2 regions of the Streptomyces sp. NPDC005408 genome follow, and region 2 is predicted to be linked to the other one. Evidence: riboswitches for the same ligand, from Rfam matches in the RefSeq annotation. Region 2 holds a riboswitch; the other holds the start of a gene.
The links. A riboswitch is a leader RNA that binds a small molecule or an ion and turns the genes downstream of it on or off. The one in region 2 is predicted to bind cobalamin.

Region 1 (14,341 bases), on a different contig from region 2:
GGGCTCTTCGCCCGAGCCCGACGGCTCATTGCCACGGTTCTCGGGCCGGTTGAACTGAGTGGTGTCGGTCATCGCCGTGCGTCCTTTCCGGGCGGGTTGGACTCCGTTGTCCACATTAAGTGCGCTTGCCCGCTCTCGCGCCGGGGATGCGGCACGCTGGACCAATGACCACCGCTGATGCAGTACGGCGACGGCTCGGGCTCGGCAGGCTGCTTCCGCTGGGCGGCGCCGCGGACGGGGCCTGGCTGGCGGAACAGGCGGCCGACGTGGTGCTGCGGCGCGTGGCGGCCGAGGTGCCGGGGGTGGCGCCCGGAAGGCTGAGGCTGGCGCTCGCGGACCCGGAAGCGGCGGCACGGCCCGCCGTACCGCCGCCGCCGAGCGCGCTGCCGCCGGGCCCGCTGCGTATCGAGGCGGATTTCGCGGCGGTGGCGTGGGAGCCGCTTCCCGCGACAGCGTCCGAGCTGCGTGCAGCCCTGTTCACGGCCGCGGCCCAGCTGCTGGATCTGAGGGTCGCGGAGGTGGATCTGCGCGTGACGGACGTGCTGGACGCCGCCCCGGAAACCCTGGACGACGCTCCCCCACCCGGGGTACGGGCGGCCGACCCGAAGGATCCGGCGGGCACGGCGGCGTCCGGGGCCGCGGGCGTGGCCCATCTGACGGCGACCCTGGGCGCGGCTGTGCATCTCGCGCCCGACCATGTCCGGGTCGAGGTGGCGACGGCGAGCGGTCACCACCCGCTGGAGGTGGTTCGGGCGGTCCGCGAGGCGGTGACGGCTGCGCTCGCGGACGGCCGCCCGGTGTCGGTGCTGGTCACGGCCGTAGGAATGTGACCGGGGGCGGTGCCCTGAACGTCACGCGGGCCTGCCCGGAGCGGATCAGTCGCCGATGCCCGCGAGGTCACGCAGCCGGCGCGCCTGCGCAGCCCGCTCGGCGGTGCGCTGGTCCTCGTACGAACGGCCGCTCACACCCTGCAGCAGCGCCTTGGTCTCGATCACCGCGTCCCGCGGCGCCGCGAGCAGCGCGGCCGCCAGGTCCCGTACCGCGCCGTCGAGCTCGTCGCCGGGCACGACAAGGTTGGCCAGGCCGGTGCGCTCGGCTTCGTCGGCATGGACGAAGCGGCCCGTCGCGCAGATCTCCAGCGCGCGGGCGTAGCCGACGAGCGACACCAGCGGGTGCGTGCCGGTGAGGTCGGGGACGAGCCCGAGGCTGGTCTCGCGCATGGCGAACTGCACGTCCTGCGCGACGACCCGGAGGTCGCAGGCGAGGGCGAGCTGGAATCCGGCACCGATCGCATGACCCTGGACGGCCGCGATCGTGACGATGTCACTGCGGCGCCACCAGGTGAACGCCTCCTGGTACTCGGCGATGACCGCGTCGAGCTCCGAGTCGGAGCCGCGCGCGAGATCGAGAAAGGACGGCTCGCCGTCGAAGCCCTCGGGCGTGAACGCCTGCCGGTCGAGCCCCGCGGAGAAGGACTTGCCCTCGCCGCGCAGCACCACGACCCGCGCGTTGCCCGGCAACGACCGACCCGCCTGCGCCAACGCCCGCCACAGAGCGGGAGATTGGGCGTTGCGCTTGTCCGGGTTGGTCAGGGTCACCGTGGCAACCGCGTCCTCGACGGTGAGCCGTACGCCGTCCTTGTCGAGCACAGAGTCGAGCGAAGTCATGGGGCGCCTCCGGTTCGGGTGCAGTCACATGCAAACGAAGTTAAGTGACTGCACAGTAACCACCCGGCCGACCCTGCGACCGACCGGGTTGCCACCGTGGAAACCGGTGGACCGGAGGAGCCTCGACGGTCAGGCCGTAGCCTTCTTGCCTCGCGTCGCTCCGCCGCGTCCCCGCAGCGTGACTCCGGACTCACTGAGCATCCGGTGGACGAATCCGTAGGAGCGGCCGGTCTCTTCGGCCAACGCCCGGATGCTCGCACCGGAGTCGTACTTCTTCTTCAGGTCTGCCGCGAGCTTGTCGCGCGCGGCGCCGGTAACCCGGCTGCCCTTCTTCAGAGTCTCGGCCACCCGTGCCTCCTCATGGGAAGTGCGCTCTGGACTTCTCATGATCACCCCTCGGGGGCTTCCTGGCCACCCATTCGGCAAGGTCCGTGCGACAAGCTTTGCCGCCCGATATGGGGCAGCCACGATCGGAATCTTTCATTCCGGGTGCCGCAATCCGCACGTACGCGCGGATTCCTTGTAGAAGTGCCTGGTCAGCGCCGCGTGGGCGGGACGGGTGGGCCATGGCACCGGAGGGAGCTGATCCGCTCGGTGCCACGCCGGGGTACGAGACGTTCTCACTCAGATGATGGATCACCCGTGAGCCGAATGATCCATACGGAGTGGATCAGAGCCGGACCGGACCGGAAACACCGGTCCGGCACCGGTCCGGGGCCGTCAGGCGAGCGCCACCAGGTCCGCGTAGTCCGAGCCCCACAGGTCCTCGACGCCGTCCGGCAGCAGGATGATGCGCTCGGGCTCGAGCGCCTCGACCGCTCCCTCGTCGTGCGTGACGAGGATGACCGCGCCCTTGTAGGTGCGCAGCGCACCGAGGATCTCCTCGCGGCTGGCCGGGTCGAGGTTGTTGGTCGGCTCGTCGAGGAGCAGGACGTTCGCGGACGAGACGACCAGGGTGGCCAGCGCCAGACGGGTCTTCTCACCGCCGGAGAGGACCCCGGCCGGCTTGTCGACGTCGTCGCCGGAGAACAGGAACGAGCCCAGCGTCTTGCGCACCTGGACGAGGTCGAGGTCGGGCGCGGACGAGCGCATGTTCTCCAGGACCGTGCGGTCCGGGTCCAGCGTCTCGTGCTCCTGGGCGTAGTAGCCGAGCTTGAGCCCGTGGCCCGGGGTGACCGCTCCGGTGTCCGGTGTCTCGACACCCGCGAGCAGGCGCAGCAGCGTCGTCTTGCCCGCGCCGTTGAGGCCGAGGATGACGACCCGGGAGCCCTTGTCGATCGCGAGATCCACATCGGTGAAGATCTCGAGTGATCCGTACGACTTGGACAGGCTCTCCGCGGTCAGCGGGGTCTTGCCACAGGGCGCGGGATCGGGGAAGCGCAGCTTGGCGACCTTGTCGGAGACACGTACCGCTTCAAGGCCGGAGAGCAGCCGTTCGGCGCGCTTGGCCATGTTCTGCGCGGCCACGGTCTTGGTGGCCTTGGCGCGCATCTTGTCCGCCTGGGAGTTGAGGGCCGCGGCCTTCTTCTCGGCGTTCTGGCGCTCGCGCTTGCGGCGCTTCTCATCGGCCTCGCGCTGCTGCTGGTAGAGCTTCCAGCCCATGTTGTAGACATCGATCTGCGAGCGGTTGGCGTCCAGGTAGAAGACCTTGTTGACGACCGTCTCGACGAGATCGACATCGTGGGAGATCACGATGAAGCCGCCGCGGTAGGACTTCAGGTAGTCGCGCAGCCAGACGATCGAGTCGGCGTCGAGGTGGTTGGTGGGCTCGTCGAGCAGCAGGGTGTCGGCGTCCGAGAAGAGGATGCGCGCGAGCTCGACCCGGCGGCGCTGACCGCCGGAGAGCGTATGCAGCGGCTGGCCGAGCACCCGGTCGGGCAGGCCGAGCGCGGCGGCGATGGTGGCGGCCTCGGCCTCGGCGGCGTAACCGCCCTTGGTGAGGAACTCCGTCTCCAGGCGCTCGTACTTCTTCATCGCCTTCTCGCGGGTGGCGCCCTTGCCGTTCGCCATGCGGTCCTCGTTCTCGCGCATCTTCTTCAGTACGGAGTCGAGGTCACGGGCCGAGAGGATGCGGTCGCGGGCGAGGGTGTCGAGGTCGCCGGTGCGCGGGTCCTGCGGGAGATAGCCGACCTCGCCGGAGCGGGCGATGGCGCCGGCGGCGGGGATGCCTTCGCCCGCAAGGCACTTGGTGAGGGTGGTCTTGCCCGCGCCGTTGCGGCCTACGAGGCCGATGCGGTCGCCTTTGGCGATACGGAAGGAAGCGGACTCGATGAGGACGCGTGCGCCGGCGCGCAGCTCGATGCCGGAAGCGGTGATCACGGAAAGACTCCAGGGCGGTATGGACGGCGGAAGGGACGGGCGTGGGAGCTTCGACGCCGTCTAATGCGCAAGGAGAATTGCCATACGGGTCAGTCTACCGGGGGCCGGCAAGTGCTTTTCCGCCGACTTTCGCGGCTGCACCCGGGCTCGACCGCCGCTCCGGCTGCAGAGCGTCGCACATAGAGGGGCTTCATAACAAAAGGGGCGATACACATCACACTGATCGATACTCGGCGCAGGGCGGCGGGCTGCCGCCGCCGTGAGCAGAGGGTGGTGGCCCATGCAGTTCGACGACGACGCCGATCTGGACACGTCCGAGGTCCAGGATGTGCGCGGCAGCCGCGTCCCGGGCGGCAGGGCCACCATCGGCGGCGGCATCGTCGGCATCATCGCGCTGATCCTGGGGCTGCTCTTCGGTGTGGGTCCCGAGCAGCTCGGACTGACGTCGGGCGACTCCGATCCCGCCGCGACCGCCTCGACCCAGGCGCAGGTGAACCAGGCCTGCAGGACGGGTTCGGACGCCAACACCCGGGAGGACTGCCGGATCGTCGCGGTGGTCAACAGCGTGCAGGACTACTGGCGGGCCGAGTTCACGCGACGGCAGGGGCGCTACACCGACGCCCGGACGGTCATGTTCACGGGCCGGGTGGGCACGGCATGCGGGACAGCGACCTCGGCGGTCGGGCCGTTCTACTGCCCCGGCGACCGGCAGGTCTATCTCGACCTCGGCTTCTTCGGCGATCTGCGCACCAAATTCGGCTCCAGCGGCGGGCCGTTCGCCCAGGCGTACGTCGTGGCCCACGAGTACGGCCACCATGTCCAGAACCTGATGGGCACCTTGCAGCGGGCGCAGGACGGGCAGCAGGGCGCGAACAGCAATGCCGTGAAGGTGGAGCTGCAGGCCGACTGCTACGCCGGGGTGTGGGCGCACCACGCGACGACCACGCCGGACGAGACCACCGGCCGGCCCCTGCTGACCAGGCTCACGCCCGAGGACATCCAGGACGGCCTGGACGCGGCGGCGGCCGTCGGCGACGACCGGATCCAGGAAAAGTTCCAGGGCCGGGTCACGCCGGAGACCTGGACGCACGGCTCGGCCGCACAGCGCCGGCAGTGGTTCTACAACGGCTACACCACGGGCGACATGGCCCGGTGCAACACCTTCGGCTGAGTGTCAGTGGCGGCTGCCAGACTGAGATGCAGATCACATTCCTACCGTCGAGCCTGAAGGAGTGGTCGAGATGACTCAGTCACCAAGCATCTGTCCGACATTGAGGTACGCGGACGCGAAGGCAGCGATCAAACAGCTCACCGAGGCCTTCGGCTTCACCGAGCACGCGGTGTACGAGGACGAGGCGGGCGCCGTGATGCACGCCGAGCTGACCTTCGGCAACGGCATGGTGATGCTGGGCAGCAAGGGCACCGGCAGCGAGTTCGACAAGCTGATGGAGGGCGGCGGGCCGATGGCGGTGTTCGTCCATGTCGACGACGTCGACGCGCACCACAGCAGGGCGGTGGACCGAGGAGCGGACATCGTGATGCCGCCGACCGACCAGGACTACGGCGCGCGGGACTACATGGCGCGGGACATCGAGGGCAATGTGTGGAGCTTCGGCACGTACGCACCGGGGGCGGAGGGGTCCTAGGGCCTCCACCGCCCCGGCGCTACGCGCCTCCGGTGTGCACCTGGAAGGCCGCCCGGCGTACGGCCTTGGCGAGGGCCGGGTCGGGATGCGCGGCGGCCAGGGCGACCAGGACCTGCACGGTACGGGGGTGGCCCCCGGCCCGGACCTCGTCGAGCAGCGCGGGGACCGTGCCCTGGACCGCGGAGTCGAGATGGCGCAGTAGCAGCTGGGGCTCGCCGTGGTCGGCGACGGCCGCCGCGGTGTCCACCCAGAGCCAGGTCGCTTCCTCGCGGGTGAGGACGTCCGCGGCGTCCTCGGGGTCCGCGCCCTCGTACTCGGCGAGCCAGAGCAGGACGTAGGGGCGCAGCGAGGGCTCGTCGGCGGCGGTGCGGACCTCGGCCTCGGCGGGGGCGCCGACGACGCGCAGCGCCTCGAAGGCGAGGCCGCGCAGCAGGGCGTCCTCGCCGCGGGCGACGCCCAGGAGTTCGGCGACCGCGCTGGAGACGGTGCGGGCGGCGAGCCAGGCGCGGTACTCGGCGCGGGCCGGGCCGGGGGTGAGGCGGGCACAGCCGCGCAGCATGTCCTCTGCGGACTGCTCGATGTTGCCCGCAGGGCTCTGGGCGGCGACGCAGATCTGCTCCAGCTTGACCCAGACCGCCCAGTTGCCGAGCGGCGTCAGGGTGGCCGAGCGGCCCTTGTCGAGCGTCAGCGCGCCTACGGCCGACAGGCCTTCAAGAGCCCAGTCGAGCAGGAGCGAGACGGGGACGAAGGGACCGGAGTCAGAGTTGGCGTCGAAGCCGGAGCCGGAGTTGGGGTCGGCGGGCTCGGGCTGCGGGCCGTAAGGGACTTCGCAGCGCTCCTCGCGCAGCTCGGCGACGCGCTGCTGGAGCAGGTCGAGCAGTACCGGTACGAGCACGGGACCGGCCGAGAGCTGAAGGAGGGAGAGAACCTGGGGCACGGCCTCGACGACCTCGGCGACCGCCGTCGGAGCGACATCCTCGGGCGCCGGGTGGACCAGCGACCAGGCGTCGAAGAGTGCGACCCAGCCGCGCAGCACGGCCATGTCGTCACGGTCCCAGGCGCGCAGCCGCCAGCCGGGGCGTGCGGTGTCGCCGTGCAGCTCGACGAGTCCGGCGAGGCGCGCGCGGTCCCAGCCCGCGCGGACCTGGAGCGGGGTCAACTCCAGTGCGGCCGCCGCCCGTTCCTGGGTCCGCTCGGTGAGCTGTGCGGTGCTGGGGTCACGCTCGACGGCCGCCCAGCGGGCGATCCGTACGGCGTCGGCGAGGACCGTCCTGGCCTGTCGGGCCAGTTCCGAAGGGGCCGGGGTGCCCTCGGGAGGCCGGGGGGCCGGCCGGGTACCCCGCGTCGTCACGGCCCGCCGTGCGGTGGCCAGCGATCGCGGGCGGACAAGACGGAGTCTGGAGTTGCGCGCCAATTGCTCATCAGGCTTTCGGGACGTCACGGGGAGCAGTCTTCCCGCTCACGGCCCGAAAGCCCAAACGGAACCTGTTCGGCTCGTTCAACGGCCCTCCCCGTGGAGGCGACACACAGGGGCCGCCGGGCGCTACATCAGCGGGGTGAGGAAGCGGCGGAGGGCTTCTTCGTAGCGCGCCGGGTCGGCGTTCCACATGGCGGCGTGCGGGGCGTGCCGGACGGTGTTCAGGCTGATCAGTTCGGGGCGGCGTGCGGCGAGTTCGCGGGAGAGCTGCCAGGAGGCGAGGCTGTCGTCCGGGCCGTGGAAGATCAGGGTCGGCACGCGCATGCCCTTCGGGTCCGCGGCTTCGAGCAGCCGGTCGCCGTGCAGCCCCGTCCTGCCCTGGGCCGCTCTGACGGCGAGCGGCAGCAGGGGCGCCGGGGTGCCGCGGGCGGAGGCCAGGCTGCGCAGGGTGGCTTCCCAGTCGAGGACCGGGGAGTCCAGGACGAGGCCGCTGATCCGATCGCGCAGCGCGGAGTTGGCGGCGGCGTGCAGGGCCATCGATGCGCCGGTGGACCAGCCGTGCACGATGACGCGCTCGGCGCCCTGGCGCACCGCGTAGCGGATGGCGGCGTCCAGGTCGCGCCACTCGGAGTCGCCGAGGTGCCCGAGTCCGTCGGGGGACGCGGGAGCGCCGGGATCTCCGCGGTAGCCGAGGTTGAGCACCGGGAAACGGTGGGTGTGCAGGAACGGCAGGAGGTTCAGGGGATGTTCCCTGGTGGCGCCCAGGCCGTGCACGGTGATGACCCAGGTGTCGCGGGGTCCGGGCACGAACCAGGCGGGCAGCGGGCCGAGTTCACCGGGGATGTCGACGTCCTTGTGGTCGAGGCCGAGCGCGCTCGACGGGTCGCCGTCGTGCACCCGCGGGGTGAGCCGGACCTTGGTGCCGGGCTCCAGGCTGCCGTGGCTGACCCGCTCGAGGCGGCGTACGACGGTGTCGGCGCGGCGGGGCACCCCGTCGAGTATCGAGCCGATGACGGCGTGGACGTCGTCGCCCTCGATTCCGTACCGGCCGGGGCGCTGGGTGGCGAGGCTGCGGGTGAGCGTCACATGGCCGGCCGCGGTGGAGTGCACGGTGAGCCGCGGGTCTCCGGGCAGCGGCCGTCCCGGCGTCGCCTTGAGCGCGGCGTCGCTTGCGTAGCGGCCGGCCGCTATCACGGCCGCGCCGACGCCGATGAGTGTGGTGACGGCTGCTGCCGTCGCGGTAACCGGGCGCACCGTTCCAGTGTCGGTACGCACGGGCCGCGCTGCCAGTGGAGGGAGCCGCCGGTGTCAGCCGGGCTGGCCGTACCCCTGGAGCTTCTCGGACACCTCGCGCAGCTGGGAGCCGGAGAGCAGGGTGGGCGCGTATCCGGGCACGGAGGCGGCGGTCAGCCAGACGCGGCACATCCACTCCAGCTGGGCGGTGCGGTCGTAGGCCTGGTCGAGGGAGTCTCCGTAGGCGACGGTTCCGTGGTTCTGCAGCAGGCAGGCGGTGCGCTCGTGCAGGGCGCCGAGCATGTTCTCGGCCAGTTCCTCGGTTCCGTACAGGGCGTACGCCGCGACGCGGACGGGGCCGCCCATGGCGGCGGCCATGTAGTGGATGAGCGGGATCTCGGGGACGAGGGTGGAGACGGCGGTGGCATGCACGGCGTGGGTGTGGACGACGGCGCCGGCGTGGGTGTTGCGGTAGATCTCCAGGTGCAGGGGCAGCTCGCTGGTGGGGGCGAGGTCGCCGAGGACCTGGTTGCCGTCGAGGTCGACGGCGACGGCGTCCTCGGGGGCGAGCCTGTCGTACGCGACTCCGCTCGGGGTGACCAGGACGAGTGGGCCGACCCGTACCGAGACATTGCCCGATGTGCCCACCACCAGGCCTTCCGTCGCCGTCCTGCGTGCGGTGGCCACGAGGTCCCGCCATGCCCGCTCGATCGCGTCCTGCGCCACCTGATAGCTCATGCGGCGATCCTGTCAGGAGGGGCCGGGGGCCACAGGAGGGGCGAGTGACGGAGATCACGCGAAACGCCCCAAAAGCCATATTTTCGAGGCGTCGCCTTGGCTCCCGGCAAGCAGAGGGAGAAATCCTCACTTCAGGACACCGCGCAGCCCGCCTCAGTTCATCTTCCGTTCATTCAGGTTAACTACGTTCACCGCGCCACTGACGTCAAGAGATTGCCTGGGTAAATGGAACACATCACGCTGCTGCTAGCGATCGTGATCGTGACAGCTCTCGTGTTCGATTTCACAAACGGTTTCCATGACACCGCCAACGCGATGGCGACGACCATCTCGACCGGCGCCCTGAAGCCCAAGACGGCGGTGGCCATGTCCGCCGCGCTCAACCTCGTCGGCGCGTTCCTGTCCGTCGAAGTCGCCAAGACAATCTCCAGCGGCATCGTCACCGAGGCAGGCATCACCCCCGAAGTCATCTTCGCGGCGCTCGTCGGCGCCATCCTCTGGAACCTGATGACCTGGCTCATCGGTCTGCCGTCCAGCTCCTCGCACGCCCTGATGGGCGGACTGATCGGCGCCACCATCGCCTCGGTCGGCGTCAGCGGCGTCAACGGCGGCACCGTGGTCACCAAGGTGCTGATCCCCGCGATAGCCGCCCCGCTGGTAGCCGGCATCGCGGCGTTCCTCGCCTCCCGGCTGACGTACAAGATCGGCAAGAACGCCGACGAGAAGGCCACCGCGAAGGGCTACCGCGCCGGCCAGGTCGCCTCCGCGGGCCTCGTCTCCCTCGCCCACGGCACCAACGACGCCCAGAAGACGATGGGCATCATCACGCTGGCGCTGATCGCCGGCGGTGTGCTCTCGCCCGGCTCCAACCCCCCGATGTGGGTCATCCTCTCGGCCGGTCTCGCGATCGCGATGGGCACCTACCTCGGCGGCTGGCGCATCATCCGCACCATGGGCAAGGGCCTGACCGACCTTCAGCCGCAGCAGGGCTTCGCCGCCCAGACCAGCGCGGCCAGCGTCATCCTCGCCTCCTCCAACCTCGGCTTCTCGCTGTCGACGACGCACTCCTGCTCCGGCGCCGTGATGGGCGCGGGCCTGGGCCGCAAGGGCGGCGTGGTCCGCTGGTCCACCGCCACCCGGATGTTCGTCGCCTGGGGCCTGACGCTGCCGGCCGCCGGTCTGGTCGCAGCGGGCTCGGAGTTCGTGACCAAGCAGGGCGACTGGGGTGTCGCGGTCGTCGCGGCCTTCCTGATCGGCGCCTGCGCCGCGATCTGGTTCGTCTCCCGCCGCCAGGTGATCGACCACACCAATGTCAACGACGCGGCGGAGGCCGAGCCCGCGGGCGTCGTGACCACCGCCATCGCGGCCGTCACCCCGCCGCCGGCCGGCACTCCGGCGCAGGACCTCAAGACGACCATCTCGGCTCCGGCCCCCGCGTCCGGCTCCGAGCCGACCCGCCCGGCCACGGTGTAAGGACAGATCAGCATGAAAATCGACTGGGCAGCACTCGGCTCCGTCTTCGGCGTGAGCCTCGTCGCCACCGTCGCCCTGGTGGGTCTTTTCACCCTCGGCGTGGTGGGCCTGAGCAAGCAGGAGTCCGCGACCGCGGGCGGCGGCTCGGCGGTCCTGGCGCGGACCGGGGCGTACGCGTGCTTCGCGCTGTGCGCGGCGGCCGTGGCGTACGGGATCTATCTGATCGTCACCTGACAACCGCGAGGGGTGTCTGGACGCCCCCTGGTCACCTCAGGTCCGGGCCGGGCACCCCATCGGGTGACCCGGCCCGCGTGTGTACCCCGACACACTCTCCCCGCGCAGGTCAAAGGCCAGTTGACGGCCGTTCTCGCAGCGTGGTGGACTGCCGAAGCCATCTACGGCGGCAGAAGAGGAAGCCGGTGCGAATCCGGCGCGGTCCCGCCACTGTCACGGGGGAGCACTCCCCCGGAAGCCAGGAACTCTCACCGCCGTTTACGTCGAACCAGGGCGCGGACACCCTGAGTGAGGACATATCGCCATGCCCGGCTGCGGTTCAGTTCCTGCTGTGAGTACGAGGGTCCTACGAGGCGGAACGTCGGCCTGAACCCATGCGTGCCGACCATGAATTCGTGTACGGCGCCGCCGCCGGTCTCGTCGGTGACCTGGTGCTCGGTGATCCTCGCCGGGGGCATCCGGTCGCCGCGTTCGGGCGGGTCGCGGGCGCCGTCGAGAGTGTGCTGTGGCGGGACCACCGGGGGTGGGGCGCGCTGCACGCCGTCGTGTGTGCCGGGGGCGCCGTCGCTGCCGCCGCTCTCCTCGGGCGCGGGGTACGGGGGCGGCCCGCCGCGTCCGTTGCCCTGACCGCCGCCGCCACCTGGGCCGTCGTCGGCGGCACTTCGCTCGGCCGGGAGGCGCGGGCCATCGGCGATGCGCTCGCCGCCGGGGATGTGGAGGTGGCGAGGGAGCGGCTGCCGCATCTGTGCGGGCGCGATCCGCAGGCCCTGGACGAGCAGCAGATCGCGCGCGCCGTCGTCGAATCCGTCGCCGAGAACACCTCCGACGCCGTGGTGGGCGCGCTGGTCTGGGGCGCGCTGGCCGGTGTGCCGGGGCTCGTCGGGTTTCGCGCGGTCAACACGCTGGACGCGATGGTGGGGCACAAATCAGCCAAGTACCGCCGGTTCGGATGGGCTTCGGCCCGGCTCGACGATGTGGCCGGGTGGCCGGGAGCCCGGCTCACCGCGATGCTGGCGGTGCTCGCGGGCGGAGATGCGCGCGGAGCCGCAGCGGCATGGCGGGCCGATGCGAAGCAGCACCCGAGCCCCAACGCGGGACCTGTGGAGGCCTCGTTCGCGGGCGCCTTGGGTGTACGGCTCGGCGGAACGCTCTCCTACGGCGGACGCGTCGAGCACCGGCCCGTACTCAACGGCGGCGGGCGCGCCGTCGAGGTGGCCGACATCGAACGTGCCGTGCGGCTCTCCCGTCGCGTCGGCCTGCTGACACTGGCGACATGCGCGGCGGGCCGCCTGGCAGGTCATGCACTGCGGGCGCGTCGCGCCGGAAAGGGGCGGGGATGAGCGGGCGTACAGGCGGAGGGCTGCTGGTCGCCGGGACCACCTCCGACGCGGGCAAGAGCGTCGTCACCGCCGGGATCTGCCGGTGGCTCGTACGGCAGGGAGTCAAGGTCGCGCCCTTCAAGGGGCAGAACATGTCCCTCAATTCGTTCGTGACGCGCGAGGGCGCCGAGATCGGACGGGCGCAGGCCATGCAGGCGCAGGCCGCCCGCGTGGAGCCCAGCGCGCTGATGAACCCCGTGCTGCTCAAGCCCGGCAGCGACCGTTCCAGTCAGGTCGTGCTGATGGGCAAGCCGGTCGGCGAGCTGAGCGCACGCGGCTACCACGGAGGGCGGCAGGAGGCTCTGTTCGGCACTGTCGTGGAGTGCCTGGAGGAGCTGCGGGGCACGTATGAAGCCGTGATCTGCGAGGGGGCGGGCAGTCCGGCCGAGATCAATCTGCGGCGTACGGACATCGTGAACATGGGCATCGCACGGGCCGCTCGGCTCCCGGTGCTCGTGGTCGGGGACATCGACCGCGGCGGCGTCTTCGCCTCGTTCTTCGGTACGACGGCGCTGCTCGCCCCCGAGGACCAGGAGCTGATCGCGGGCTATCTGGTCAATAAGTTCCGGGGCGATGTGACGCTCCTCGAACCCGGCCTGGAGATGCTGCACGGGCTGACCGGGCGGCACACCTATGGCGTGCTGCCCTTCGCTCACGGGCTCGGCATCGACGAGGAGGACGGGCTGCGGGTCTCCCTGCGCGGCGCGGTGCGGGAGTCGGTGGTCGCGCCGCCGGTCGGCGAGGACGTGCTGCGCGTGGCTGTGTGCGCCGTACCTCTGATGTCCAACTTCACTGACGTGGACGCGCTCGCCGCCGAACCCGGCGTCGTCGTGCGCTTCGTGGACCGGGCCGAGGAGCTGGCCGACGCCGATCTGGTGGTCGTGCCGGGCACGCGGGGCACGGTGAGGGCGCTTGAGTGGCTGCGCGAGCGCGGGCTCGCGGACGCGCTGGCACGACGGGCCGCCGAGGGGCGGCCGGTGCTCGGCATCTGCGGCGGCTTCCAGGTCCTCGGCGAGCACATCGAGGACGAGGTCGAGTCGCGGGCGGGCGCCGTCGACGGGCTCGGGCTGCTGCCGGTACGGGTGCGGTTCACGAAGGACAAGACCCTCGCGCGGCCCGTGGGCGAGGCGCTCGGCGAGCGGGTCGAGGGTTACGAGATCCATCACGGGGTCGCCGAAGTGCTCGGCGGGGAACCCTTCTTGGACGGCTGCCGGGTCGGCTCGCTGTGGGGCACGCACTGGCACGGCTCGCTGGAGAGCGACGGCTTCCGGCGCGCCTTCCTGCGCGAGGTGGCGGCGGCCGCCGGCCGTCGCTTCGTACCGGCGCCCGACACCAGCTTCGGGGCGCTGCGCGAGGAACAGCTGGACCGCCTCGGCGATCTGATCGAAGAGCATGCGGACACGGACGCGCTGTGGCGGCTCATCGAGTCGGGCGCTCCGACGGGACTGCCTTTCCTTCCACCGGGAGCGCCATGAGCACCGTGCTGTTGCTGTCCACCGCCGACACCGATCTGCTGGCGGCCCGGGCCTCCGGAGCGCCGTACCGGATCGGCAACCCGACCCGTGTCGATGTGGCGCGGGAGCTGCCCGCGCTGATCGAGGGCGCTTCGGTCGCGGTCGTGCGGCTGCTCGGCGGGAAGCGGGCCTGGGAGGACGGTCTCGCGGCCCTGCGTGCCGCCCGTATTCCGACCGTCCTGCTGGGCGGGGAGGCCGTTCCGGACGCGGAGCTGATGGCCGAGTCGTCCGTGCCCGCGGGTGTGGTGGCCGAGGCTCTGCGCTATCTCGTCGAGGGCGGTCCCGGCAACCTTGTCGAGCTGGCCCGCTTCCTCTCCGACACGGTGCTCCTCACGGGTGTGGGCTTCGCCGAGCCGCAGAAGATGCCCGAGTGGGGCGTGCACGGCACGCGCGCGTACATCGAGGGGCGGCCGACCGTCGGCGTGCTCTTCTACCGGGCGCACCAGCTCTCCGGGAACACCGCCTTCGTCGACACGCTCTGCGACCGGATCGAGGCTCGGGGCGCCAACGCCCTTCCCGTGTACTGCGGTTCGCTGCGCGGCGCCGACACCGGCCTGTACGAACTCCTCGCCGGGGCGGACGCCCTCGTCGCCACGGTGCTCGCCGCCGGCGGCACGCGCGCGAGCGACGCCAGTGCGGGCGGCGACGACGAGGCCTGGGACATCGGGGCGCTCGCCGAACTCGACATTCCGGTGCTCCAGGGCCTGTGCCTGACGTCCTC
Region 2 (14,341 bases):
CCCGCAGTCCACGTCGTGACCTCCTCCGGCCACACCGCCCTGTTCCCCTTGAACACGTACCCCGTCCAGTACATGCCCCCGTCCGCGCGCAGATGCTGCACGGACTGCAGGATCTCCAGCGCCCGGTCGGACTCCCCCATCACCCACAGCGCCAGCGCGAGTTCACAGCTCTCGCCACCCGTCACCCAGGGATTGGGCAGCACACACCGCACCCCGAGCCCGGGCACCACGAAGTCGTCCCAGAGCTCTTCGATCCGCGCCTTCGCCTCGGGACCGGAGAGCGCACCACCGAGAACCGGGTAGTACCAGTCCATCGAGTACCGGCTCTTGTCGAGGAAGCGCTCCGGGTGCCTGCGGATCGCATGCGCCAGGGCCCCTGCCGCCAACTCCCAGTCCGGCTGCGGCTCTTCACGCTCCTCGGCGATCGCCAGCGCGCACCGCAGCGCCTGGTGCACCGACGAACTGCCCGTCAGCAGCGCGTCGTTGACCGGGGTCCCGTCCGCCTCGCGCTTCCAGCCGATCTGGCCGCCGGGCTGCTGCAGCCCCAGTACGAACTCGATCGCCGCGAACACGGCAGGCCACATCCGGTCGAGGAACACCTCGTCACCGGTGGCCAGATAGTGGTGCCAGACGCCGACGGCGATGTACGCGCAGAAGTTGCTCTCGCGGCCACGGTCGGTGGGCCGGTCCGCCTCGCCGTCGTGGTATGCCGCGTACCAGGACCCGTCCGGGTTCTGGTTCCGCAGCAGCCACTCGTACGCACGGGCCGCGGCCTCGTGCTCACCGGCCGCGTCCAGCGCCATGGCCGCCTCGGTGTGGTCCCACGGGTCGAGGTGGTGCCCCCGGAACCAGGGGATCGCACCATCCTCGCGCTGCACCGCGCGTATGCCGGCGACGGTCTCGGCGGCCTGCTCGGCGGTGAGCACCCCGGGCAGGACAAGGTGTTCCGTTCGCCCGGGAGACGTCACTTGGCAGCCACCGCGGGCAGATGCGGCTTGGTCGCGTACGCCACGAAGCTCTTGCCGACGACCGGGTTGAGCGCCTGCTCCGCGAGCCGGGTGACCAGGGGCTTCTTCATGATGTCCCAGACCAGCAGCTTGTGGTACGCGCGGACGGGCAGGGCCTTGTCGTTGTCCACGCCGAAGGCGCACTTGAGCCACCAGTACGGCGAGTGCAGCGCGTGCGCGTGGTGCGTGCCGTACGGCTTGAGACCGGCTTCCTTCATCTTGCCGAGCAGCTCGTCGGCCTTGTAGATGCGGATATGGCCGCCCTCGACCTCGTGGTACGCGTCGCTGAGCGCCCAGCAGATCTTCTCGGGCCCGTAGCGGGGCACGGTGACGGCGATGCGTCCGCCGGGCTTGAGCACCCGGACCATCTCGGCGAGTACGCCCTTGTCGTCGGGGATGTGCTCCATGACCTCGGAGATGATCACGACGTCGAAGGACTCGTCCGGGAAGGGCAGATTGAGGGCGTCGCCCTCCATGGCGGTGGCGGTGGCACCCTCGGGGGCCTCACCGGCCTCCTTCATGGCGGCGAACCACTTGGCGACCTCGCGGATCTCCTCGCCGTTCTGGTCGAGGGCCACGACCTGGGCGCCGCGCCGGTAGCACTCGAACGCGTGCCGCCCGGCGCCACAGCCGAGATCGAGCACGCGGTCGCCTGCGGCGAGCGGGAAGCGGGAGAAGTCGACGGTCAGCACGTGGACCTGCTTTCGCGGTCGGGGGCGGTTCGAGTTGCGGGGGCCGCGGCCGAGCACGCCCGGGGCTTGCGGCCCACATCCGTGGCCGCGGAGGGGCCGGGATACGGGGCCGCGGAGCGGGCAACGCCGACGGGGCGCCGGGCACCTGCTCGGGCCGTGGGCCTCCGGCCCACCTCGGTGGCCGCGGAGCGGCCGGGAAGCGTGACCGCGGAGCGGCCGGGAAGCGTGACCGCGGAGCGGGCAAAGGTCACCGAGCGACCCCCCGCACCGAACGGCCCCGCGCCGCGATCGCCTCGCGGTACAGCTCCGCCGTGCCCTGCGCGGCCCTCGCCCAGGTGAAGCGCGCCAGTACCCGCTCCCGGCCCGCCGCCCCCAGCCGGGACCGCAGTTCGGGATCACCGAGCAGCCGCCCGAGAGCGGCCGCGAGCGCACCCGCGTCGCCCGGCGGCACGGCGAGGCAGGTCTCCCCGTCCGGCCCGGAGACCTCCGGGATCGCGCCCCCGGTCGTGGCGACGAGCGGCGTCCCCGTCGCCATCGCCTCGGCGGCGGGCAGCGAGAAGCCCTCGTACAGCGATGGCACGCACGCGATCTGAGCGCTGCGTACGAGATCGACGAGCTCGGCGTCCGTGATGCCCTTGACGAACCGGACCGCGTCCTTCAGCCCGTACCGCTCGATGAGCTGCGCGACCGGCCCGTCCTCCGCCCGCTTGCCGACGACGACGAGGTGCGCGGCCGGGTTCTCCGTACGGAGCTTCGCGAGCGCCTCGACCAGGTGCACGAGGCCCTTCAGCGGGACGTCCGCGCTGGAGGTGGTGACGATGCGCCCCGGCACTTCCGCCACCGCCGGATTCGGCGAGAAGAGATCGGTGTCGGCCCCGATGTGGACGACCTGGATGCGCTCCGGCCGTACACCGAGGTGGTCGACGATCTCCTGCTGTGAGGAGCCGGAGACGGTGAGTACGGACGGCAGCCGCCGCGCGACCCGCTTCTGCATCCGCGTGAAGCCGTACCAACGCCGTACGGAGGCCCGCCGCTTCCAGCCCTCCGCGGCGTCCAGTTCCAGCTGCCGGTCGACGGTGATGGGGTGGTGGATCGTGGTGACCAGGGGCGCACCGAGGTCGCCGAGCAGCCCGTACCCCAGGGTCTGGTTGTCGTGGATGACGTCGAACTCGCCGCGCCGCGCGGCCAGATGACGCCGCGCACGCAGCGAGAAGGTCAGCGGCTCGGGAAAGCCCCCGGTCCACATCGTCGCGACTTCGAGGCCGTCGATCCAGTCGCGGTACTCGCCGCGCCTGGGCGTGCGGAAGGGGTCCGGGCTGCGGTACAGGTCGAGGCTGGCCAGCTCGGTGAGCGGCACGCCCTCGTCCAGTACGGGATAGGGCTGTGCGCCGATCACTTCGACACTGTGCCCGAGGCGGGCGAGTTCACGCGAGAGGTGGCGTACGTAGACGCCCTGACCGCCGCAGAAGGGGTTGCCCTTGTAGGTGAGGAGCGCGATGCGCAGCGGCTCGTCACCGCCGCCGGACCGACCCGTACGAGGGCCGGCCTCTATGGCCTCAGCGGTCACTCACGGCCCCCTTCTCACTGCGTTTTCGCCGGAGCGTAACCGCTCACGCTAATCTAGAACAAGTTTCAGACTTGATCGTTCAAGGAGCTTCGAATCTACCGGCAGGTAGCGCCGCTGTAAGGGCCGGATCAGGTGATTCGCGCCACGACGGGCACGCTGCCATGCTGTGCGATCCGGACTCGCGCATGGAACGGGACATATGACAGCGGAAGCCAAGTCGGCGGGGCCTGCGTCGGCGCCCCTGACAGAACGCCAGGAGGCGCGCCGCCGTCGCATCCTGCACGCCAGTGCGCAGCTGGCCAGCCGCGGCGGCTTCGACGCGGTGCAGATGCGCGAGGTCGCCGAGGCCGCAGGCGTCGCGCTGGGCACGCTCTACCGTTACTTCCCGTCCAAGATCCATCTGCTGGTCGCCACCATGCAGGACCAGCTCCAGCACATGCACACGACGCTGCGCAAACGCCCCCCGGCCGGTGACAGCGCGGCGGAACGGGTCTCCGAGACGCTGATGCGGGCCTTTCGCGCGTTGCAGCGCGAGCCGCATCTCGCGGACGCGATGGTGCGGGCGCTGACCTTCGCGGACCGCAGCGTCAGCCCCGAGGTGGACACGGTCTCGCGGCAGACGACGGCGATCATCCTGGACGCGATGGGCCTGGAGAACCCGACGCCGGAGCAGCTCTCAGCGGTCCGCGTGATCGAGCACACCTGGCACTCGGCGCTGATCACCTGGCTGTCGGGGCGTGCGTCGATCGCCCAGGTGAAGATCGACATCGAGACGGTCTGCCGCCTGATCGACCTGACGAGCGTGCCCGCCGCGGGACCCGCCGCGGGACGAGGGCCTGCTGCGGGACGAGAGGTCAGGCGCCGTCCAGCGTGATGTCCGCGGTGGCCACCCAGTAGCCGGTGAGAGCACCTGCGGTGATCCGGACCATGGCACGTCCGTTGATGAAGGCACGGCGGCCGAAGGGTGCGTTGGAGTTGTTGGCGAAGCGGACGGTCCTGGTGCTGGTGACGGTGCCGTCGGCGGCGAACTTGTAGCAGGTGACCGTGACGTTCGCGGGGAATGTCGCGGTGCGGTCCGGACGGTAGACCGTGGTGCAGTACTCCCCGCGCAGGTAGACCCTCGGGAAGCTCTCGGTGACCCACCAGCCCGCATACGCACCGGAGTTGATCCGGTAGCAGATCCCGCGCCCTCTGATGCGGCGGCGCACACTGGACGGCAACTGCGTGGCGCTGGAGAACGTCACGGTCCGCTGGGCCAGTTGTGCGTCGTTCCGGGGCTCGGACCAGCCGTAGCCCGGGGCGCCGAGCGTGTCGAACCGGTAGAGCGTGTGCGAGCCGGAGGCGAAGGCGATGACTCCGGACGTGACCGGCGGGGGAAAGTCGTCGAGGAGCTGGTCGTGCTGCCGGGCGATGGCGGTGCTGCCGGTCTGCCAGTGCGCCTGACGGAAGACATTGATGTGGTGCTGGTGGTAGGTCGGCGTCGGAATCCGGTGGGTGTTGCAGTAGTACGAGTACCAGCGGGGGTTACGGATCCGGGGGAAGTAGTCCCGGATCGTGGTGAGCCCACCGTCGTACAGCTGCTCCGCCAGCGGATTGCCGGTCGCTACGAAGTAGTCCCAGAGCCCGAACATGGCGAAGACCATGCCGTTGTAGGTGTAGTCCGACGTGCCCGGGGCGTCGATCGGATACACCTGGATCCACACGTATCCACCGGCATCCTGGTTCACCACCCACGGCTTGCCGTCGTTGGCGAGCAGCAGCGAGGCGAAGGCGCCGTCGGCAGCCGTCCTGTAGAGCGCGCGCTCCTGCGCCGTGATCCCGGCGAGCTGCGAGAGCTGGAGGAAGAGGCTGATCGCTTCACCCTGCGCCATTCCCGAGTACCAGGGCGCCTTGTAGGAGATACCGCTGTGGGTGCCGTGCGTGAAGTCGAACGGGTACGGGAAGTACCAGGCGCCGCGGGCCTCCACGCGCTTGTCGATCAGGCGGCCCGCCTGCGCCTTGGCGCGGGTGAGGAAGAGCGCCTTGCGCGTGGGGTCCGTCTCGGTGCGGTAGGAGGCCACGCAGCCGAGCCCGAACTGCGCCTGGGTGACCGGCTGGTCGTACCCTGCCGTGGTCCTGCTCTGCCGGTACTGGATGACGCCCTGGGCATCGAGGTAGGTGTTCTCGGTGTTCGGCGTGATGTCCGCCCACTTGACGGGGCGGTCACGCCACGGCCGCATGGCCTCGGGCAGGTCGGTCACGCACCGGAAGCCGGACGTCCTGAAGTCGAACGGCAGATCCTCCGGCACGGCTTCCCGGACGGCCTGCGGGTTCACCGGCCTGTCGGCGTACGGGATCACCGTGCCGGGGGCGGGCCTGCAGATCGTGCCCTCGGCCAGCTGCTCCGGCAGCGGCGGGAGCGGCAGCGGCACCGGCGGCTCGATGCCGCCCGGAGTCCCGGGCAGACTCAGCACGAGCGAGCGCGGCATGCCGTCCGCGACGGCGGGGGGCGCGCCGCTCCCCGCAAGGGCGACCCCGGCGAAGGTGCCGGCGGCGGCACGCATGAGTGCTCTGCGGCCAACGCCCGAACGCCTGTCTCCAGCCATGACTCAAACCCCCGTGATATAGGGCATATCGCCGAACGGGGGTGATCCTTGCACAGACCCGCCGTGCCGCCGTGGCGGCGTACGGCGAGTCCGCAAAGAAATAGCGCCGGGGGACTACCCCTCGGGACCAGTGCGCGGGATTACCGCGCAGGACTGGCGCACGGGACTACTCCTCGGGCGGGAAGACCGGCTCCCCGCTCTCCAGCAGCGTGATCGCGATCGCCTCGACCGGGCAGTTCTCGGCGGCCGCGAGAATGCGCTCATTCGCATCGGTGTCGTCGGCCCGCGGATGCGACTGCCGCCCCGAGTCGAGCTTGAAGCCGTCCGGGGCGTGCCCCACACACATCCCGGAGCCGATGCACACGCTCCGGTCGACCTCGACGTGCCAGCGGTCCCCCATCAGTTCTCCCCATATCCGGCGGGCAGGTGGATCATCTTGTGCTCCAGGTACTCGCCGTACCCCTCGGGCCCGAACTCCCGCCCCAGACCGGAGTTCTTGTAGCCGCCGAAGGGCCCGAGCATGTCGAGACTGAACGTATTGATGTTGTACGTCCCCGTCCTGACCTGCCGTGCGAAGTCGATACCGCGCTCGACGTCGGCCGTCCAGACGCTGCCGCTGAGCCCGTAGTCGGAGTCGTTCGCGATCTTCACGGCCTCGCTCTCGTCCCCGTACGGCAGCAGACAGATGACCGGTCCGAAGATCTCCTCGCGGGCGATACGCATGGAGTTGTCGACCCCGCCGAAGAGGGTCGGCTCGACGTACCAGCCCTGGTCGAGACCGGCCGGACGCCCGCCGCCGGTGAGGATCTTGGCGCCTTCCTCCTGGCCGATCCGGATGAAGTCGAGCGAACGCTGCTGCTGGCGCCGGGCCACCAGCGGCCCGACCTGGGTCGCCGGGTCGAGCGGATCGCCGACCACCAGCGCGGAGGCGGCGGCCGCGAAGGCCTCGGCGATCTCGTCGTAGCGGCTGCGCGGCGCGAGGATACGGGTCTGGGCCACGCACGCCTGCCCGTTGTTCATCCAGGCGGCGGGCACGATCCCGGCGACCGCCGACGCCAGATCCGCGTCCGGCAGGATGACGGCCGCCGACTTGCCGCCGAGCTCCAGAGTGACACGGGTGAGATTGCGCGAGGCGACCTCCATGACCCGCTTGCCCGCGGCGACGGACCCGGTGAAGGACACCTTGTCGATCCCGGGATGCCCGACCAGATACTCACTCACCTCGCGGTCCGCGGGCAGGATCGACAGAACGCCCTCCGGAAGCCCGGCCTCCCTGGCGATCTCGCCGAGGATGTACGAGTCGAGGGGCGACTCGGGCGAGGGCTTGAGCACGACGGTGCACCCGGCCAGCAGCGCGGGCCCCAGCTTGGCGGCGGCGGTGAACTGCGGCACGTTCCACGGCACAACGGCCGCCACAACCCCAACGGGCTCCCGCCGCACCAGAATCGGCCCGAGCACCCCGGCCCGCCGCTCCTCGTGCTCGTAGCCCCGCGCGACGGTGATGGCGGCGTCCCAGACCATCATCGCGCCGAGCGCCTGGGCAAGCACGCTCCAGGAATACGGGGAGCCGTTCTGCGAGCTGATGGACCGGGCGATCTCCTCGTGCCGTACGGCGATCGCGTCCTTGATCCGCGAAACGACGCCGATCCGCTCGTCCAGGCTCATACGCGGCCAGGGCCCATGGTCAAAGGCCTCGCGCGCGGCGGCCACGGCCCGGTCGACATCCGCGCGGGAGGCGTGCGGCACGCGCCCGATGACCTGCTCGGTGTGGGGCGAGACGACCTCGATGGCGTCCCCGCCGAGGGGATCGGCCAACTCCCCGCCGATGAACAGCTTTCCGTGTTCCACAAGCTCGGTCATGGCTGCTGCCTCCCGCTGCCCGGCGCTTTCTGACACTGTTTCAGAACTGATATCAGTTCTAGTTCAAGTAGTCCACGGCAGTGACCGAAGAGCCCCCGACCAGTGGTTTCCCCACCAGCCTCAGCCCGCCATCGGCGCGTTCGGCGGCTGGGCGGCCCAGTCCGGCCGACTCCCCATGAATAACGGTCGACTTGGGCGACTATTGGAACCAGTTCTAGTTATAGTTGGCCGATGGCCGTGCCGCCGAAGAGAGATGAGAGCCTCATGACGCAGGTGATCGACCACGGCGGTGGCGTCTGGTCCATCGAGGTGCCCATCCCGGACAATCCGCTCGGCCACACCCTCGTCCATCTGCTCGACACCGACCGCGGCGCCGTCCTCATCGACACCGGCTGGGACGATCCGGCCTCCTGGGACACGCTTGCCGCCGGGCTCGGGTCCGTCGGGGTCGCCGTCGCCGAGGTGCACGGCGTGGTCATCACCCACCATCACCCCGACCATCACGGTCTGTCCGGGAAGGTCCGCGAGGCGTCCGGTGCGTGGATTGCGATGCATGCCGCCGACAGCGCGGTGGTGCGGCGTACACGCGAGGCCGAACCCGGGCTCTGGCTCGACTACTTGGCCGGCAAGCTCACCAGAGCCGGGGCGCCCGAGGAGCACATCGCCCCGTTGCGTGAAGCCCGCGCATCGGGGCGGATGCGTACGTTGCCCGGGCTGCGCGCGGCAATGCCCGACCGGGAGATCGTGCCCGGTGAGCTGCTCGATCTGGCGGGGCGGCGGCTGCGGGCGATCTGGACGCCCGGGCATACACCCGGACATGTCTGTCTGCATCTGGAGGAGGATCATCCGGCGAACCGGCCCGGGAACGGCAGGCTGTTCTCGGGTGACCATCTGCTGCCCGAGATCACCCCGCACATCGGCCTGTACGAGGACCCGGACGACGCCACCGTCACCGACCCGCTGGGTGACTATCTCGATTCGCTGGAGCGCATCGGCCGCCTCGCCCCCGCGGAAGTGCTCCCGGCGCATCAGTACGCCTTCGCCGACGCCGCCTCCCGGGTACGGGAGTTGCTCGCCCACCACGAGGAGCGCCTCGCTGGTCTGCTCGCGCTGCTGGCCGAGCCGCTCACGCCGTGGCAGGTCGCCGAGCGGATGGAGTGGAACCGGCCCTGGGACCAGATTCCGTACGGATCACGGAACATCGCGGTCTCGGAGGCGGAGGCGCATCTGCGCAGGCTGGTGAAGCTGGGGAGGGCGGAGGTGCGGACGGACGGCGTCCCCACGTCGTACGTCGCAGTCTGACCTCGCCCGTCGCATCACACGCCCGGCGCTCCCTGCGAACGGCTTTCCGCGCGGCCGTGCGCCGGGGGATGCGCCCCTCAGGGTGCCGGTGACCGGCCGGTAGAGTGTGCGAGTCGTCATCACACCCGTACGGGGGGAAGCCGGTGCAAATCCGGCACTGACCCGCAGCCGTGAGCCGCCGTCGCAGGCGGTGAGTCGGAATGCCCCGTGCACCGGTGTGACCGGCTCGTGCCACCGGCAGCCCGCCGCGTGGCCGGCACCGTCGAGGTATACGGAGCCGGAGCCTGGTACCTGAGCGTGCCTGCGTCCGGCTCCCCAGTGGAGAGGCACCGCCCGCCATGACCGTTCGCCGCAGCGCAGCCGCGCTCGCCGCATCCGCCGTGCTCTGCGTGGCCGCCGCCCCTGCTGCCTTCGCGGCGCCCACCCCGTCGCCGACGCCGTCCGCCGTGCAGCCGTCCGGCCTGTACGGCACGGGCGACCCGACCTACGACGGCGTCTGGCGGCAGTCCCTCGCCCTGCTCGCGCAGGACACGGTGGGCGTGAAGCCCGCGGCGAAGGCGGTCGACTGGCTGGCCGGGCAGCAGTGCGACGGCGGGGCCTTCCCCTCGTACCGCGCGGACGCGGCCAAGCCGTGCGACGCCAAGCTGCCGCTGGACTCCAACGCCACCGCCGCCGCGGTGCAGGCGCTCGCCGCGCTCGGCGGTCAGGACGCCGCCGTGAAGAAGTCGGTGGGCTGGCTGAAGTCCGTACAGAACGCGGACGGCGGCTGGAGCTACAACCCCGGCGGGGCCAGCGACGCCAACTCCACGTCGATCGTGATCGGCGCCCTCGCCGCGGCGGGCGAGAAGCCGGACGGCGTGAAGTCGAAGGGCGGCAAGACGCCGTACGACGCGCTGCTGACGTTCGCGCAGCCGTGCGGCGGGAAGAACAGCGGGGCGTTCGTCTACCAGCCGAAGCAGCCGGGGATCGTCGCGGACTCGACCTCGGCAGCGGTGCTCGGGGCGCACGGCAAGGAGCTTGTGGCGACCGCCGGAGCCAAGGACACGAAGGGCGCGGCCTGCGAGAAGGCGACGACGGTCGAGGGCGCGGCGCACAACGGCGCGGCGTTCCTCGCGACGGCGCTCGCCAAGACCGGTCATCTGGACACGCCCCCGATGCCGGGCGCAACCGACCCGAAGCCGCAGCCGGACTTCGGGAACACCGCCGACGCGGTCGTGGCGCTCAGCGCGCAGGGCCTGGGCGACCAGGCGAAGAAGCCGCTGGAGTGGCTGGAGCAGAACTCCGCGGCGTGGGCGAAGGGCGCGGGCCCGGCGGCGTACGCCCAGCTGATCTTCGCGGCGCATGCGGCCGGGGCCGACCCGAAGACCTTCGGGGGTACGGACCTGGTGGCGGGCCTGAACGCGACGGGCCCTGCGCCGGAGAAGGCGACGCAGAAGGCAGCCGCGGAAAACGACTCCGACTCGGGTGACGGAGTGTGGTGGATGGTTGCCCTCTTCGCCGCGAGTGCGGGCGTGGGCATCCTGATCAGCGGCCGCCGGAAGAACCAGCAGCGCTGATGCGTACGCGACTTCTCTCGCTGGCCCTCGCGCTCGGCGCCGCGCCGGCGTTGCTGGGTGCGGGGCCGGCGCAGGCGGCCGGTTACCGCTACTGGTCGTTCTGGCAGAGCAGTGGCGCTGCGTGGACGTACGCCACAGAGGGCCCGGCGACCGCGAGGCCCGAGGACGGTGCGGTGAACGGCTTCCGCTTCTCGGTGAGCGCGGACAGTGCGGACTCGGCGCAGCCGCGCAGGGCGCCGGACTTCAAGGCGATCTGCGCCGGTACGCCCCCGAAGGCGGACGCCAAGAGGATCGCCCTGGTCATCGACTCCGGCACCCCGGCCGACGCCCCGTCGGGCGAGACGCCGCCCGCGCTGCGCGTGGTGTGCGCGCAGGTCCCGAAGGAGGCGACGAGCGCGGAGGCACTGGCGTCGATGGCGAAGCCGCTGCGCTACAACAGCCAGGCGCTGCTGTGCGCGATCTCCGGTTACCCGAAGTCGGGTTGCGGCGAGCAGGTCGCCGCGTCCGAGCCGAAGCGCTCCACCGGGAGCGAGGACGGCGGCGGCCCGTCGCTCGGCATCATCGCGGGCATCGCGGCGGTGCTCGCGCTGGGCGCGGCGGCGCTCTGGCAGTCCCGCCGCAGGCGATGACGACGAACCGCGGCCTGCGGCCGGGCCCGGCCTTCCGGTGGGCGCTGCCCGGCCAGGGGGTGTTGACCGCTGCTGCCCGGTGGACGGCCTCGTGTACCGGCCCCCGCACCGCGGACGCCAAGGCCCGGCGGCTCAGGCTGCGCGCGCCCGAAGCAAGCCGCAGCAACGCGCTGCACGCCGGGGCATGGTGGCTGTGGGCACTCGGGCTCGCCATTGCTGCCTCCAGGACCACCAATCCACTCCTCCTCGGCCTCATCGTCGGCGTCGCCGGGTACGTCGTCGCCGCGCGCCGTACCGACGCCCCCTGGGCCCGGTCCTACGGAGCCTTCGTCAAGCTCGGGCTCGTCGTCATCGGGATCCGCGTCCTCTTCTCCGTCGTCCTCGGGTCACCCATCCCCGGTACGCACACGCTCCTCACCCTCCCCGAAGTCCCCCTCCCCGACTGGGCGCGCGGCATCCGTATCGGCGGCCGGGTCTCCGCCGAGCAGCTGGTCTTCGCGCTGTACGACGGGGCGAAGCTCGCCACCCTCCTCATCTGCGTCGGCGCCGCCAACGCCCTCGCCAACCCCGCGCGCCTCCTCAAGTCCCTCCCGGGCGCCCTGTACGAGGCCGGTGTCGCCGTCGTCGTCGCCATGACCTTCGCGCCGAACATGGTCGCCGACGTCGTGCGCCTGCGTACCGCCCGCCGGCTGCGCGGCCGCCCCACCGGCGGGATCAAGGCGCTCGTCCAGATCGGGCTGCCCGTTCTGGAGGGCGCGCTGGAGCGCTCCGTCGCCGTCGCCGCGTCGATGGACGCGCGCGGATACGGGCGCACCGCCCACGTGCCGCCCGCCGTACGGCACACCACGACCGTCCTCACCCTCGGCGGGCTGCTCGGCGTCTGCGCAGGGTCGTACGGACTACTGGCCGCCGCGGGCGCCTCGTACGGGCTGCCCTTCCTCGTCGCCGGGCTGATCGCCGCCCTCGCGGGTCTTCGCCTCGGCGGGCGCCGCTCCGTGCGCACCCGCTACCGCCCCGACCACTGGGGCCTGCGGGCCTGGCTCGTCGCGGGCTCCGGCGCGGCGGTCGCGGCCCTGATGATCTGGGCGAACGCGTACGACCCCGAGGCCCTGCACCCCGGCGTCGTACCGCTGACCGCGCCCACACTTCCCCTCTGGCCCGCGGCAAGCGTCCTCATCGGCCTGCTGCCCGCCTTCGTCGCCCCCGTCCACGCTTCGCAGGAGAAACCGTGATCCGCTTCGAAGACGTGTCGGTGACCTACGGCGACGCGGACGCGCCCGCGATCCGCGGCGTCGATCTGACCGTCCCCGAGGGCGAGTTGGTGCTGCTGGTCGGCCCGTCGGGCGTCGGCAAGTCGACCCTGCTCGGCGCCGTGTCCGGGCTCGTCCCGCACTTCACCGGCGGCACCCTGCGCGGGCGCGTCACCGTCGGCGGCCGCGACACCCGCACCCACAAGCCCCGCGAACTCGCAGACCTCGTCGGCACGGTGGGCCAGGACCCGCTCGCGCACTTCGTCACCGACACGGTCGAGGACGAGCTGGCGTACGGGATGGAGTCGCTCGGCCTCGCGCCGGAGGTGATGCGCCGCCGTGTCGAGGAGACGCTGGACCTGCTCGGCCTGGCCGAGCTGCGCGACCGGCCGATCGCGACGCTCTCCGGCGGTCAGCAGCAGCGGGTCGCGATCGGCTCGGTGCTGACCCCGCACCCCAAGGTGCTGATCCTCGACGAGCCGACGTCGGCGCTGGACCCTGCGGCGGCGGAGGAGGTGCTGGCGGTGCTGCAGCGGCTCGTCCACGACCTCGGTACGACCGTGCTGATGGCCGAGCACCGGCTGGAGCGGGTGGTCCAGTATGCGGACCAGGTCATCCTGCTGCCCGGGCCCGGCGCGGTCCCGGTGGTCGGGGCGCCCGCCGGGATCATGGCCGTCTCCCCCGTCCACCCCCCGGTCGTGGCGCTGGGGCGGCTGGCGGGGTGGGACCCGCTGCCACTGTCGGTACGGGATGCGAGGCGCAGGGCCGGTGGCTTGCGGGGGCGCCTGGCGGGTTCTTTCCCCCACCCCGCCCCTCCCCATAACTGGGGCTCCGCCCCAGACCCCGCCGGGGCTCCGCCCCGGACCCCGTTCCTCAAACGCCGGAGGGGCTGGATCTCGCGGACCGCGACCGAGGAGACCCGCACCGGACCGCTCGCCGAGGTCACCGCCCTCGCCGTCCGGCATGACCGCGTCGAAGCACTCCGTGACGTCACTCTCACCGTCGCCCCCGGCGAGGCCATCGCCCTCATGGGGCGCAACGGCGCGGGGAAGTCCACCCTCCTCGCCGCCCTCGTCGGGATGATCGAGCCCACCTCCGGCACCGTCCTGGTCGGCGGGCACACCCCCCACCGCACCCACCCGCGCGAGATGGTCCGCCGGGTCGGGCTCGTGCCGCAGGAGCCTCGGGATCTGCTGTACGCGGACACCGTGGCCGCCGAGTGCGCGGCGGCCGACGCCGACGCGGGCGTCTCCCCCGGCAGCTGCCGCGCCCTGGTCGGCGAGCTGCTGCCCGGTGTGGCGGACGCCACCCATCCCCGCGATCTGTCCGAGGGGCAGCGCCTCGCGCTCGCGCTGGCCGTCGTGCTGACCGGGCGGCCCCCGCTGCTGCTGCTCGACGAGCCGACCCGCGGCCTGGACTACGCGGCGAAGGCCCGGCTCGTCGCCGTACTGAAGGGCCTCGCCGCCGAGGGGCACGCCATCGTCCTGGCCACGCACGACGTGGAACTGGCCGCCGAGCTCGCGCACCGCGTGGTCATCCTGGCCGACGGCGAGGTCGTCGCGGACGGCCCGACCGCCGAGGTCGTGGTCTCGTCCCCCGCCTTCGCGCCCCAGGTCGCCAAGATCCTGGCCCCGCAGCCGTGGCTCACCGTGACCCAGGTCCGGGAGGCCCTGTGAGCGCCCGCCCGGTCAGGCTGGGCCCCCGCGCCATCGCCGCCCTCGCGCTCATCAGCGGGACCGGCGTGATCGCCTTCGGCTGGCCGCTGCTCGCCGACGCGGCCTCCGGGCTCGCCCACTCCGCCGACGCCCCGTGGCTCTTCGCCGCGCTGCTGCCGCTTCTCGTCGCCGTCGTCGTTGCGACGATCGCCGACAGCGGCATGGACGCCAAGGCGGT

Region 1: linked by a shared signal. The riboswitch ahead of ABZS64_RS27190 (cobalamin biosynthesis protein) and the one ahead of ABZS64_RS00695 (prenyltransferase/squalene oxidase repeat-containing protein) in region 2 are both predicted to bind cobalamin.

The regions. Positions count from the first base shown of each region.
Region 1 is NZ_JBEXEX010000035.1:13,410-27,750, reverse strand. Features, by position in the region: gene ABZS64_RS27250 (Asp23/Gls24 family envelope stress response protein) at 1-72, opposite strand, end outside; gene ABZS64_RS27245 (hypothetical protein) at 165-830, shown strand; gene ABZS64_RS27240 (enoyl-CoA hydratase/isomerase family protein) at 876-1,667, opposite strand; gene ABZS64_RS27235 (helix-turn-helix domain-containing protein) at 1,797-2,015, opposite strand; gene ABZS64_RS27230 (ABC-F family ATP-binding cassette domain-containing protein) at 2,388-3,986, opposite strand; gene ABZS64_RS27225 (neutral zinc metallopeptidase) at 4,267-5,157, shown strand; gene ABZS64_RS27220 (VOC family protein) at 5,228-5,632, shown strand; gene ABZS64_RS27215 (hypothetical protein) at 5,652-6,983, opposite strand; gene ABZS64_RS27210 (alpha/beta fold hydrolase) at 7,176-8,303, opposite strand; gene ABZS64_RS27205 (class II aldolase/adducin family protein) at 8,358-9,020, opposite strand; gene ABZS64_RS27200 (inorganic phosphate transporter) at 9,246-10,493, shown strand; gene ABZS64_RS27195 (hypothetical protein) at 10,506-10,727, shown strand; cobalamin riboswitch at 10,854-10,996, shown strand; gene ABZS64_RS27190 (cobalamin biosynthesis protein) at 11,102-12,067, shown strand; gene ABZS64_RS27185 (cobyric acid synthase) at 12,064-13,581, shown strand; gene cobN (cobaltochelatase subunit CobN) at 13,578-14,341, shown strand, end outside.
Region 2 is NZ_JBEXEX010000001.1:141,294-155,634, forward strand. Features, by position in the region: gene ABZS64_RS00655 (prenyltransferase) at 1-968, opposite strand, end outside; gene ABZS64_RS00660 (class I SAM-dependent methyltransferase) at 965-1,699, opposite strand; gene ABZS64_RS00665 (glycosyltransferase family 4 protein) at 1,947-3,266, opposite strand; gene ABZS64_RS00670 (TetR family transcriptional regulator) at 3,466-4,140, shown strand; gene ABZS64_RS00675 (D-glucuronyl C5-epimerase family protein) at 4,121-5,809, opposite strand; gene ABZS64_RS00680 (ferredoxin) at 6,018-6,251, opposite strand; gene ABZS64_RS00685 (aldehyde dehydrogenase) at 6,251-7,711, opposite strand; gene ABZS64_RS00690 (MBL fold metallo-hydrolase) at 7,976-9,013, shown strand; cobalamin riboswitch at 9,106-9,240, shown strand; gene ABZS64_RS00695 (prenyltransferase/squalene oxidase repeat-containing protein) at 9,352-10,569, shown strand; gene ABZS64_RS00700 (SCO2322 family protein) at 10,569-11,198, shown strand; gene ABZS64_RS00705 (energy-coupling factor transporter transmembrane protein EcfT) at 11,195-12,430, shown strand; gene ABZS64_RS00710 (ATP-binding cassette domain-containing protein) at 12,427-14,124, shown strand; gene ABZS64_RS00715 (ECF transporter S component) at 14,088-14,341, shown strand, end outside.